DNA from 3 places in the Pseudarthrobacter sp. 1G09 genome. Region 3 is predicted to be linked to each of the others. Evidence: riboswitches for the same ligand, from Rfam matches in the RefSeq annotation. Region 3 holds a riboswitch; each other region holds the start of a gene.
What was found. A riboswitch is a leader RNA that binds a small molecule or an ion and turns the genes downstream of it on or off. The one in region 3 is predicted to bind S-adenosylmethionine.

Region 1 (4,127 bases), 1.3 Mb from region 3:
GCGGGTGCGGCAGTCCTAGACCGCACTGCCGGGCGGGCCGCCATCAAAAACCAGGCAGGGCACACCGCCGGCGACGCCGCCCGTGTCCGGATCAGCGCCGCCGCAGCGGAAGCACCCTAGATCTGCTTGAGGGCCTGTTCCAGGTCGCCGATGAGGTCCTCGGCGTCCTCCAGCCCAACGGACAGGCGCACCACGCCATCGGTCAGGCCAATCGCAGCCCTGCCCTCCGGACCCATGGCCCGGTGCGTGGTGGTGGCCGGGTGCGTGATAAGGGACTTGGAATCGCCCAGGTTGTTGGAGATGTCGATAACCCGCAGCGCGTCCAACAGTGCGAACGCGGCCTCCTTGCCCGTGCGGCCGCCGGACGGCGCCAGTTCGAGCGTGAGCACCGTGCCGCCGGCCTTCATCTGCTTGGCCGCGAGCCCATACTGCGGGTGGGACTTCAGGAGCGGGTACTTCACCCAGCTGACGGCGGGCTGCTGCTCCAGCCACTCGGCGAGCCGCAGGGCAGTGGCCGAGGAGTGGCTGACGCGCAGGCCCATGGTCTCCAGGCCCTTGGTGAGCACCCAGGCGTTGAAGGCGGACAGGGCGGGCCCGGTGTGGCGCATCAGCTGCTTCACGGGACCGTCAATGAATTCCTTGGTGCCCAGGATGGCGCCGCCCAGCACCCGGCCCTGGCCATCAATGTGCTTGGTGCCGGAGTACACCACCACATCCGCGCCGAGCTGGCCGCAGCGCTGCAACAGGGGAGTGGCGAAGACGTTGTCCACCACCACTGTGGCGCCCGCCGCGTGCGCCAGTTCGCTGACCGCGGCGATGTCCACGATCTCCTGCATGGGATTGGACGGGGATTCGAAGAAGACAGCGGTGGTGGGCTCGGACAGAGCGGACCGCCACTGCTCCAGGTCCGGGCCGTCGACGAACACGGTCTCCACGCCCCACCGCGGCAGGATCTCGTTGAGGATCACAAAGCAGGACCCGAACAGTGAGCGGGCAGCCACCACGCGGTCCCCGGCAGCCAGCAGCGCACCGAGGGCAGTGAAGACGGCGGACATGCCGGACGCGGTGGCAAAGCATGCCTCGGTGCCCTCCAGCAGGCGGAGCCGTTCCTGGAACGTGGCCACCGAGGGGTTGCCGTAGCGGGAGTAGACGAAGCGTTCGTCCTCCCCGGTGAAGGCGCGTTCGGCAGCGGCAGCGGATTCGTAGACGAACCCGGAGTTGAGGAAAATCGCCTCGGATGTTTCCTGGAAGTTGGTGCGGTCCAGCCCGCCGCGGACGGCCTGGGTGTCAGGGCTCCAGCCGGCGGCGTCTTCGTTGAAGGTCACTTAGTTCTTTCCGAGGTTGGTGGGCAGGCCGCGGTTCTTCCATCCGTTGACGGTGCGTTCGCCGTAACGGTCCGGTTCGCCTTCGAAGCCTTCCAAGACGTTGTAGGAGGTGAAACCCGCCTGGGTTGCGGCCGTTGCCGCCGCGATGGAGCGCTGCCCGGAGCGGCACAGGAACAGCAGCTCGGTGCTGCGGTTCTCCGGGCCCTGCTGCTCAAGGTCGGTAATGAATTCCGGGTTGGGAATGCCGCCCGGGAACGTCCACTGGATGAACAGGGGATCGTTGTCCGTGGCCTTGGTGTCCGGGATGCCGATATGCGCCCATTCGCCCTCGGTGCGGACATCCACCAGGATGGCGCCCTGCTCCAGCTTGGCCCAGGCCTCCTGGGGTGTCAGGTCTCCTGCGTAGCTCATGCGTGGCCCTCGCCGTCGAACTCGGGTTCGTCAGCGGCGGATTCCAGGTGGTCCACGGCGGTGGCGACGGCGGCATCAGCGGAGGCGATGGCTGCGGGGAGCACCACGGCCTGGGCCACGATGACGCTGCTGCCGTTGAAGGTCGCGGCCGGGCTGCCGTGCAGCACGTACCCTTCCGCCAGGGCGGCCGAGATCCGCTCACAAAAAGCGCGGTCGTCCGGGCCGCTGATCAGGCGGTAGGACAGTTTCTCTTCGGGGACAGGTGCGTCAGACATGACGGATCTCCTTCTCTCACGCTTGCAGCTCGAATCGGTCGATATGCCGAGTATTCACCTGAGGCACCCCGCCGTGGAAGGAGGGTTGCCGACCGGCCAGTCAGGGCTTGGCGCCGGTACTCATTACTCCCCAAAAACGTAACACCTGCCGCCGGGAGCCGCACCGCCGCCGTCGTCATCTTCCGTAACTGAACCGGAAACACAGGGTCACGGGGGTGCGGAGCGCTTTCGGGGCAGCGCCCGACGTCGGCATTGCCGCAGGTGGGCGGGTTTTACGCTGCTTCCTGCATGCTTTCCCGGCGGGCCGCGACCGATAAAGTACAGGTGGGGCCGCTGCCCCATCAGGTCTTTGGCACCGGGGGTTTCCATGAGCACGCGTCCATCCGCGCGACGACGCACCAAGCCTTCGGTCCGTCGGTTCCGCGCGGGCGCGTTGAGGGTGTGGACGTTCCTTGCCGCTGTCCTTCTGGCAGCGTGTGCCGTGGTGCTGCCTGCAGGTGCCGCCCGCGCCGCTGACCTCAGCCCGGACGAGGGAAAGCCCCTGCTCGGGGCAATGCTGGAATGGGGTGAGGATTCCGCTGCCGGTTTCGCCGAACGGCTTGGCGCATCTCCGGCCGTCTACGGGCACGACCTCGCCCTGCCGTACCGCGCGTCGGAGCAGGGCAACCTCCGGGGCTTCCTGGAGCAGGCATCACTGCAGGGTTCGCATGCGATGTTCACCGTGAAGCCCAGCGTGCCCCTCGACCAGATTGATGACGCTGCGGCGGCGTCCTTTGCCCGCGAAGTGCGTCGGCTGGCGTCTGGCTTTACCGGGCAGGTGCTCATTCGATTTGCCCCGGATATGAATGCCAGCTGGGTGGAATGGGGCCAGCAACCCGGCGCGTACCGGAATGCCTTCCGTGCGGTGTCCGCGGCGTTCAAGAAGTCCGACGACGGTCCGCTGATGGTGTGGGAGCCGTACCTTGGCAAGGACTATCCCTTCGCCCGGAGCCGGAACGCGCCAGCGCCCGGCAGCGAGGGTTTCGCGTTGCTCGACACCAACGGTGACGGAACCTGGGATGGGGCGGACAGCGCCTACGGACCCTACTATCCCGGCGATGACGCCGTGGACTGGGTGGGCCTGACCGCCTTCCACGACGATACGGCCGGCGGGGCGGCGGTGAACACGGTGCCACGCGCGGGCGAGCTCCAGGAGATGCTTACGGCCTCCGGCGGGGAAAACTTCTACAGAGACTATTCAGCCGGGCGTGGCAAGCCGTGCGTGCTGCAGACCGCCGCGTTCTACAGCCCGTCCTCCGGGGGCGCGTCCGAGGTGGACGTCAAGGCCGGCTGGTTCGACCAGGTGGTGGGGGCCGCCACGTCCGCCGAGTTCCAGAAGACTGCGCTGGTGATGTGGGACGAACGGACCAGCACCAGGGATGCCGGCGTGGCGGGCATCAGCTGGCTGCTGACCGGCAACTCCGCCGTGGCCGAAGCTGCCCACGCGCGGCTGAAGGATTCGTCAATGGTGACAGGCCCCGTCACGGAAGTTGGCGCCGGCGGCAGCTATGTACGGGCCAACACCCTGACGGGCGCGGCAGCCTGGACAGTGGGCGTGGCGCTGATCCTCCTGCTGGTGGCACTGTGGCAGGTTCCCCGCAGGGTGAACGCCGCTACTGCCTGGGGCTACGCCGACCCGTCCAAGCGGGATTCCCGGGTGGACCTGCTTCGCGGCGTGGCCATCGTCTTCGTGGTGGTCAACCACCTGGGCATGACATCGCTGTTCCAGCTGCTGACCCAGGAGGCAGTGGGCTTCGTCAGCGGCGCCGAACTGTTCGTGCTGTTCTCCGGCCTGGTGGTGGGCATGGTCTACGGCCCCAGGGTTCGCGAAGACTTTGGCACGGTGTTGGACCTGACGTCCCGCCGGGCCGGCAAGCTGTACCTGACGGCGCTGGTGGTCCTGATCGGCGTCTTCCTGGTCTCGCTCCTCCCCATTTTCCGGACCGAGGCGCTCACCACGTTCGTGGACCAGGGAACCGGCGGGGCCGGCCACCAGGGCGCCGGCCGCACCTACGATCTGTACGCGGGGATGGAATCCCTCTTCCAGTTCCCGGTTCCGCCACAAATCCTTCCTGCC
Region 2 (4,127 bases), 2.0 Mb from region 3:
GGGCCGGCCGGGCGCCACAGCGTGGCGGTCCTGGTTCAGCGCCGTTCATGAGAATGCCCCGAGTGGACCGGCTCCCGCCGTTCCGCAGGCGGATTGGCGAACGCGTTGGCCCCGGGGCCCTTACCACCCAAGTTTAGCCGATAGTGCACTTTGACCACTCGCTGGGACGTCCCGGTGCTTTACGCGCGGTAAAGAACCGGGACGTCCCGTCCTGCTGCGGTTACTCGTCGTCGGCCTCGCCCGCCGGGCGGGAGGTCTGCTCGGCGAGGGTGTCCCAGAAGGAGGTATCGGCGTCGGCTATTGAACCGTCCGCGATGGCGGCGGCGGTGGACGTCAGCGTGGTGACGGTCTGCTTGATCAGGTAGCCGTTGCTGCGTTGCCCCAGCGCGTAGCCGTCGAGGTAGTGGTCCGACATGCCGCGCATCTCAAAGAGCAGGGTGGCGATGCCGTATTCCACCGAGATGCCGTTGCGGCTGATGGTCTCGGCGCTGCCGCCCTGGTACTTGCCGAGGTGGCCCCAGCCGGTGGAGTCGACGTTGTCGAAGACGACGGCGCCAAGCTGCTTGGACTTTTCGACGACGGCGGGATCGGCGTTGGGGGTGGTGGGGTACAGGATGGACCCGGAGACGAGTTTGCCGTCGCGCTCTGCCCGGGTGCCCTGGTGGTGCAGGTCGATCATGTAGTCGACCCGGTATTTGCGCATCACGTTGTTGTGCAGGGCCTGGGTTTCCGGCTGGATCTTGGCTATGTGGTCCCGGTTCAGGTCCACGCCCTTGGCGTTGAAGCGGGTCATGTTGCGGTCACCCTTGGCGATGTAGTCCTCCAGGGAGAAGTCGACGTCACCCATGGCGCCGTCCGCGTTGAGCATCGGAACCACCAGGATGTTCACGCCTTTGAGGATGTCCGCCGATTTTCCGGTGCCCAGGTGCTTGACGAACTCCAGTGCTCCCTCTGTGGTCAGCTGCTCATTGCCGTGCTGCTGGGTCAGGTAGAGGATGGTGGGCTTGGCCGGGTCGGAGATGTACTTGACCAGGTGGATATCGCGGCCCTTGACCGTTTTGCCGATGACCTCAAGTTCCATGGCCGGCTGCTTGGCGTCCTGGTCCTTCAGGAACGACACCATCTGGTCATAGGTGGCCAGCTTCGAGGTGGTGATCTGGCCGTTGCCACCGTAGTTGGGGCCCTCCCCCACAGCGATGGCTGGAGCGGGAGCGGCGACAACCGCCAGTGCAAGGGCCCCTGAAACGGCAAGGGTCCTAAAAGTAGCCAGGGATTTCTTCACGTGCGTTACCTCTTTCGAGTGCATTGAGTGCGTCCAGCGGCCATGTCCCCCATTGCGCGCTGTGACAACAGCCAATCAAGCTGATTGAAACCTGTCAATGGAATCGACAAATCCTGGGAAACCTATGACTGCTTGCTTTAGCGCAAAGCAAGTCAGATCGTGAAACCGACTTGCCCCACCTTTGGCGGGTGGGCTTGAGTGGAAGTGACCCATCCGGAGCGGCTGAGAGACCTGGCTCAGTGACGCCGCAGCAACCTGTACAGCAGGGAGGTCTCCCTGCCCCGAAGGTGCTACTGCCAGGACCGATGGAAAGGAACTCCACCGTGCCCCAGAACACCGACCACATCCGCGCCACCCACGCAGGCTCATTGCCGCGGACGCCGGAACTCATCGCTGCGAACGCCGCCAAGGAGGCTGACGGGATCACGCCGGAGTTCCTGGAACTCCTCGAAGCCTCCGTGGTTGACGTCGTCCAGCGCCAAAAAGACCTTGGCATCGACATTCCCAACGACGGAGAGTACGGCCACACGATGGCCAGCTCTGTTGACTACGGGGCGTGGTGGAACTACTCCTTCGCGCGGCTCGGCGGTTTGGAGCCGACCGATGTGGACCGCTGGGCAGACTCCGAGGTCCGGCGTTCGTCGCCCGGGAACGTCGTCCTCACCTCCTTCCCTGACCGGCGGGACCGCCAGCAGTTCAACGACGCCTACAACGACCCGTCGTCGGGAATCCTGGCCCACCGGAAGAGCGTCGCCCAGCCCAGGATTGCCGGCCCCTTGACCTACACCGGCCAGGACCTCGTGGCCTCGGACGTCACCAACCTGAAGACGGGACTCGCCAAAGCAGGGCTGACGGAGGGCTTCATAGCGTCCCTCTCCCCCGGCTCATGCGCACGGGTGGCCAACGGGTATTACAAGTCCGACGAGGAACTCGTCTACGCCTGCGCCGACGCCATGCGGGAGGAATACAAGGCCATCATCGACGCCGGCCTGACCGTCCAGCTCGACGACCCGTCCCTTGCCGAAAGCTGGGACCAGATCAATCCAGAACCGGCGCTGGAGGACTACCTGAAGTTCATCCAGCTGCGGGTTGAGGCCACCAACTGGGCGCTGCGGGACCTCCCTCAGGAGCAGATCCGGCTGCACGTGTGCTGGGGCTCCTGGCACGGCCCGCACACCACGGACATCCCCTTCGCAGACATCCTCGGCTCCGTCCTGCAGGTCAACGCCGGCGCATACTCCTTCGAGGCAGCAAACGTCCGGCACGAACATGAGTGGCGGGTCTGGGAGGACACGAAACTCCCCGAGGGCAAGGTGATCATTCCGGGCGTCGTCTCCCACGCCACCAACGTGGTGGAGCACCCGGACCTGGTGGCGGACAGGATTGTGCGTTTCGCTGATGTAGTCGGCCGGGAAAATGTCATCGCCTCCACCGACTGCGGCCTGGGCGGGCGCGTCCACCCGCAGATCGCCTACGCAAAACTGGAAGCTCTGGGCGAAGGTGCGCGCCGGGCCACGAAGCGGCTCTGGTAGCCCGCCGCCGCAGAAACACCGGAAGGACGAAACCCCGGGTGTGCATCCGGTCACCGGAATACGCGCAACCGGCGTTTCGCTTCCCGAGGCTTGCTAAACTGGGGAAGGCCGGGTTGACCGGCCCACCCCAAACACACCGCCGATGTAGAGTTGCGCCTTCACGCGCCCTCCTCCGCAGGCGGAGGCACCGCCAATCCCCGCAGGAGACCCAGCACCATATGACCGCCCTTGCACCAGAATCCCTTCACGAACAGCTCCTGAACCGCCGCTACGAGCCCAGCGTCGCCGCCGTCAACGAGCTGTGCGATTCCCTGCAGGACACCAAGCCGGGCACGGTGGTGCCTTACGTCGACCCCATGCACGACGTTGATGAATGCCGCATCATCAGCCTGTTCTCCAACATCGGTGAGGCGGACGGCTCCGGCTTCATCACCGCCGGCGACCAGGACGCTGCCACCCGCATGCTCGGTATCCAGTGGAAGCTGGGGCTGCGGCCCGAGTACGTCATGCCGTGGAACGTCCACCCCTGGCACGTCCCGGGCGAACCGAACGGCAAGTTCACCCCGGACCAGATCCAGGCCGGCCTCAAGCCGCTGCTCAAGTTCCTCGCCCTCGTCCCGCGCGCTTCAGTCATCGTGGCGCACGGCACCGAAGCCAACCGGCTGGCCAACGCACTCCTGAAGACCGAGGTGCCGCTGCTGTGGCGTCGCGGCCTGAAGACCTACAAAGTGCGCTCCCTCAGCGGCCGCGCCTTCGCCGGTTCCCCTGCGCGCCAGGAGGAGTACCTCCAGGACATGCGCGTGGCCTATGCAGATGCCATGGCCCGCACAGGGCTGCAGAAAGCGGTCTAATCCTCCAAGGAGTACGACGGCGGGCGGTCACCTTTCCCAAAGAAAGGTGACCGCCCGCCGTCGTTCCCCACCCGCTCCCTAACCTCGCAAGCTCGGCCAGGGAACCCTGCGCGCGTGGGCCCATATGAAGGGGCCTCCGCCGCCGAGGGTTCCCTGGCTGAGCGCAGCGAAGCTAGGGAGGCGGTGGGGATCTATTTGCCCTCGATGGCCGCCTTGGCCGCGGGGTCGGAATCGTTGAGGAACTTCTCGATCCGCTCCGGTTCGTCGGCTTCACCGATGGCCGAAGAGGCCCGCCCCAGCGAGTAGAGCGCCCGCAGGAACCCGCGGTTGGGCTCGTGCTCCCAGGGAATGGGGCCCACGCCGCGCCAGCCGTTGCGGCGCAGCGAGTCCAGCCCGCGATGGTAGCCAACGCGGGCGTAGGCGTAGGAATCTATGGTGCGTCCCTCCGCCCAGGCCTCCTCG
Region 3 (4,127 bases):
GAAGCCATCCGCGGCCAGCTCTCACGCTCCCGACCACGCGACGCCGTGCTGGGTGAAGAGTTCGGCAGCACCGGCCACGGCTCCCGGCGGTGGATCATCGATCCCATCGACGGCACCAAGAACTTCGTCCGCGGTGTTCCCGTCTGGGCCACGCTCATCGCCCTGGTTGATGAGGGCGAGCCGGTGGTGGGCGTCGTCAGCGCACCCGCCCTGGGAAAGCGGTGGTGGGCCGCCAAAGGCATGGGGGCCTACATGGGCCGTTCCCTCGCATCGGCCACCCGGCTCCGGGTCTCCGACGTTTCCACCCTGTCCGACGCTTCGCTGTCCTATTCCAGCCTGGGTGGCTGGAAGGAACGCGGCAATCTTGACGACTTCCTGGGCCTGACTGAGGACGTCTGGCGCACGCGCGCCTACGGCGATTTCTGGTCCTACTGCATGGTGGCCGAAGGGTCCGTGGACATCGCCTGCGAGCCCGAACTGAACCTCTATGACATGGCCGCCCTCGTGCCCATCGTGGTGGAGGCCGGCGGCCGCTTCACCTCCCTTGAAGGCGAGGACGGCCCGTTCGGCGGGAACGCCCTGGCGACCAATTCCATCCTGCACACCGAAGTGCTGCACCGGCTGAACCCCGGCCTGGACGACCTGCTGTAGGCCGGCCTACTTCCGAATAATTGACCGCGGGCGCCTCCAAAAGGGGGCGCCCGCCGTCGTAATCTTCGAAGAAAGTCCCGATTCCGGGCCGCACGTAACAAAACCCTTAACAATCCTCCCGGCTTCAGGCCGGGCCGCCGGATGTTCTATGGTTTTATCCAGGTCACGAGTGCCAGCGCTAAACCCCGGTTTGCTGGCCGGCAACCCTCCATTCGCGGTGGGGTGCCCCGGGTGACGACCAGGCCGGTCCGGAGCGGATGCGGCAAGCGCGGATTCCAGCACTGCCGGAGTCCTGTCCTGAAGTGAGGTCTCCATGACTACTGCCGTCGACTCCCCCATTACCGCCGGAATCGTCTCTGATGAACGCCTGGCGGCCGCCGGACGTCCGCTTTCAGCGGTTACCGGCGCTGAAATCCTGGCTCCGCTGATCTCCGGCGGCCACGTCCGCTACGCCAACCTTGACTACGGGGCCTCCGCCCCGGCCCTGACCGTGGTGTCGGCCTACCTCAACGAGATCCTGCCGTTCTACGCCAGCGTCCACCGCGGCGCCGGTTACGCTTCGCAGATCAGCACGTCCGTATACGAGAACGCGCGCAACATCGTCCGCGAGTTCGTCGGCGGACGTCCCGACGATTCCGTCATCTTCACCAGGAACACCACCGACTCCCTTAACCTGCTCGCCGGTTGCCTCCCCGGCACGGACGGCAAACCCGCCGGCGACGTCCTCTACCTGGACATCGAACACCACGCCAACCTGCTGCCGTGGCAGGGTGTCCCCCACCGGAGCATCGTTGCCGCCGACACGATCGCCGGGACCATCGATTCCGTGCGCGCCGAGCTTGAGCAGGGCGGCGTCAGCCTGCTGGCCGTCACCGGCGCCTCCAACGTCACCGGCGAAATCCTTCCCATCCGGGAACTCGCCGCCCTCGCCCACCGGCACGGTGCCCGCATCGTGGTGGACGCGGCCCAGCTGGCGCCGCACCGCCGCGTCAACATCAGCGCCGACGACGTCGACTACCTTGCCTTCTCCGGGCACAAGCTCTACGCACCCTTTGGCGCCGGCGTCCTGGTGGGCCGCCCGGACTGGCTCGACGCCGGCACGCCGCACCTCGCCGGCGGTGGCGCCGTAAAGGAAGCAAAGCTCGACGGCGTCAGCTGGGCCACCGGCCCGGCCCGCCATGAGGGCGGCTCCCCCAACGTGCTGGGTGCGGCTACCCTGGCGCGGGCAACGCAGGTTATCGCGAGCCTGGACCAGGACCGCTGGCACGCCCACGAGTCGGCCATCCGTGCCTACCTGGTGGAAGGCCTGCAGGCGATCGACGGCGTCACGGTGCACCAAATCTTCAAGGACACCGACCCTGACAAAGACACCATTGGGGTAGTGAACTTCTCGGTGGCGGGTTACGACGCCGGCCTGGTAGCCGCATACCTCTCCGCCGAACACGGTGTAGGACTCCGTGATGGCCGCTTCTGCGCCCACCCGCTGCTGAAGCGCCTGGGCCTGCCATCAGGATCACTGCGGGCAAGCTTCGGAGTCGGCTCCCGGCTCGAAGATGCCCAGCGGCTCCTCGCAGGCATTGAAAAGCTCCGCCGGGACGGGCTCGGCTGGGACTACGTAGTGGATGCCGGCCGGTGGGTGCCCGCCAACGACACCAGGACCTATCCCCACTGGGCACCGAACACCCCGGGAACCGCCGGCGCAGCTCCCTGCCTCGACGACTGATGGCCGTAAAGCCCGCGCCCGGGTGCATGCGGTAAATTCGGACGGTACCCGCAGGGAATCAGCTGAAGGAGGCCGTACGTGGTTCGGGGTGGGCCCAAGCTCGATCACGGGCGGCGCCGGGAGCTCGGCCAGAGCTTCCAGGACGGCGGCAAGCACTATGAAAAGGTCCGTCCGGGGTATCCGGCGGAATCGGCACGGTGGCTGGTGCCCGCGTGCGCCCATGATGCGCTCGACGTCGGTGCCGGCACGGGCAAGTTCACTGACCTGCTGCTGGCGCTGGGATTGTCCGTGACCGCCGTCGATCCGTCCGCGGACATGCTCGCGCAACTGTCCGCCCAATACCCGGCCGCTGCTGCCCTGCGCGGCACCGCCGAGGCCACCGGGCTTGATGACGCAAGTTTCGACGTCGTCAGCGTTGCCCAGGCCTGGCACTGGTGCGACGCCCTCGCGGCCAGCACGGAACTGGCCAGGGTCCTCCGCCCGCAGGGAACGCTGGGACTGGTGTGGAACCAGCTGGACACCTCGGTGCCGTGGGTGCACCGGCTTTCCCGCATCATGCATGCCGGGGACGTCTACAAGCCCGGACAGCGGCCGCTGGTGGGCCCCGAGTTCGAGGGCCTCGAAGGGCACGTGACCCGCTGGCAGGATCCTGTCACCCCTGCCGACCTGATGGAACTGGCCAAATCCCGAAGCTACTACCTGCAGGCCAACGAACAGACCCGGGCCAAAGTCCTGGCGAACCTCACCTGGTACCTCCATGAGCATCTGGGGCACGCCGAGGGTCAAGAACTCAGCCTGCCGTACCTGACGCTGTCCTGGCGCGCCGTCCGCGCGTGACACGCGGATCCCGGCCGCGTCCCGCCAACGGGTAGGCTTGAACGTGTGAAGACCAGCGCGCCCTCCTCCTCCATTGAGGACTACGTCAAGGTGGTCTATTCGTTCACGGAATGGCAGGACAAGCCCATCACGTCCTCGCAGCTGGCGCAGCGCCTGGGTGTGGCAAATTCTTCAGTTTCGGAGATGGTCCGCAAGCTGAAGGACCAGGGGCTGGTGGACCACAAGCCCTACAGCGCAATTACCCTCACGGACGCCGGGCTCCGGCTTGCACTGTCCATGGTGCGCCGCCACCGGCTCATCGAAACGTACCTTGTCCAGCAGTTGGGCTACAGCTGGGATGAAGTCCACGACGAAGCCGAACTGCTGGAACACGCTGTCTCAGACACCTTTATCGAACGGGTGTCAGCCCAGCTGGGCCACCCGGACCGCGACCCGCACGGTGATCCCATTCCCACGGCCGACGGCAAAGTCCACATGCCCGTTGCCCGCCTCATGGGCGAACTCGACGAGGGCCACACCGGCAGGATCACCCGCATCAGCGACGACAACCCTGAGCTGCTGCGCTACCTCGCGGCCGAAGAGATCGACCTTGATTCCGAGGTTGAAATCATGGGACGGCGGCCCTTCGGAGGCGCCCTGATCGTGCGGATCAGCAGTGCGGGCCGGACCAGGGAATTCGATCTCGCCGACGAGGTCACCTCCGCCCTGTGGGTCCACACCGGCCGGACCCACGAGGGCTGCATCCTGGCGGAGTCCTGACATGCGCAGCGCCGGATGAGGGAAACGTGGATTCCTTCGGGCCGTGCCTGGCTGGCGGTTGCCGCCGGCGGCCTCGTTGGTTCTGAACTCCGGTACGGGCTGGGCCTGGCCTTCCCCGATCCCGCCGGGTCGGTGCCGTGGACAACGCTCTGGATCA

Region 1: it holds a riboswitch for S-adenosylmethionine, as region 3 does, so the genes downstream of both, ACP3TD_RS19145 (DUF1737 domain-containing protein) here and ACP3TD_RS13055 (aminotransferase class V-fold PLP-dependent enzyme) in region 3, are expected to answer to the same signal.
Region 2: it holds a riboswitch for S-adenosylmethionine, as region 3 does, so the genes downstream of both, ACP3TD_RS03930 (cobalamin-independent methionine synthase II family protein) here and ACP3TD_RS13055 (aminotransferase class V-fold PLP-dependent enzyme) in region 3, are expected to answer to the same signal.

Annotation. Positions count from the first base shown of each region.
Region 1 covers NZ_CP188306.1:4,148,799-4,152,925, reverse strand. Annotated here, with positions in the region: gene ACP3TD_RS19160 (glutamate--cysteine ligase 2) at 1-19, shown strand, start outside; gene ACP3TD_RS19155 (O-succinylhomoserine sulfhydrylase) at 117-1,325, opposite strand; gene ACP3TD_RS19150 (rhodanese-like domain-containing protein) at 1,326-1,736, opposite strand; gene ACP3TD_RS19145 (DUF1737 domain-containing protein) at 1,733-2,011, opposite strand; SAM riboswitch class IV at 2,025-2,139, opposite strand; gene opgC (OpgC domain-containing protein) at 2,379-4,127, shown strand, end outside.
Region 2 covers NZ_CP188306.1:823,490-827,616, reverse strand. Annotated here, with positions in the region: gene ACP3TD_RS03935 (M14 family zinc carboxypeptidase) at 221-1,306, opposite strand; SAM riboswitch class I at 1,489-1,594, shown strand; gene ACP3TD_RS03930 (cobalamin-independent methionine synthase II family protein) at 1,606-2,814, shown strand; gene ACP3TD_RS03925 (uracil-DNA glycosylase) at 3,033-3,665, shown strand; gene ACP3TD_RS03920 (DUF3151 domain-containing protein) at 3,857-4,127, opposite strand, start outside.
Region 3 covers NZ_CP188306.1:2,838,240-2,842,366, forward strand. Annotated here, with positions in the region: gene hisN (histidinol-phosphatase) at 1-651, shown strand, start outside; SAM riboswitch class IV at 813-926, shown strand; gene ACP3TD_RS13055 (aminotransferase class V-fold PLP-dependent enzyme) at 965-2,374, shown strand; gene ACP3TD_RS13060 (class I SAM-dependent methyltransferase) at 2,453-3,211, shown strand; gene ACP3TD_RS13065 (metal-dependent transcriptional regulator) at 3,257-3,970, shown strand; gene ACP3TD_RS13070 (fluoride efflux transporter FluC) at 3,986-4,127, shown strand, end outside.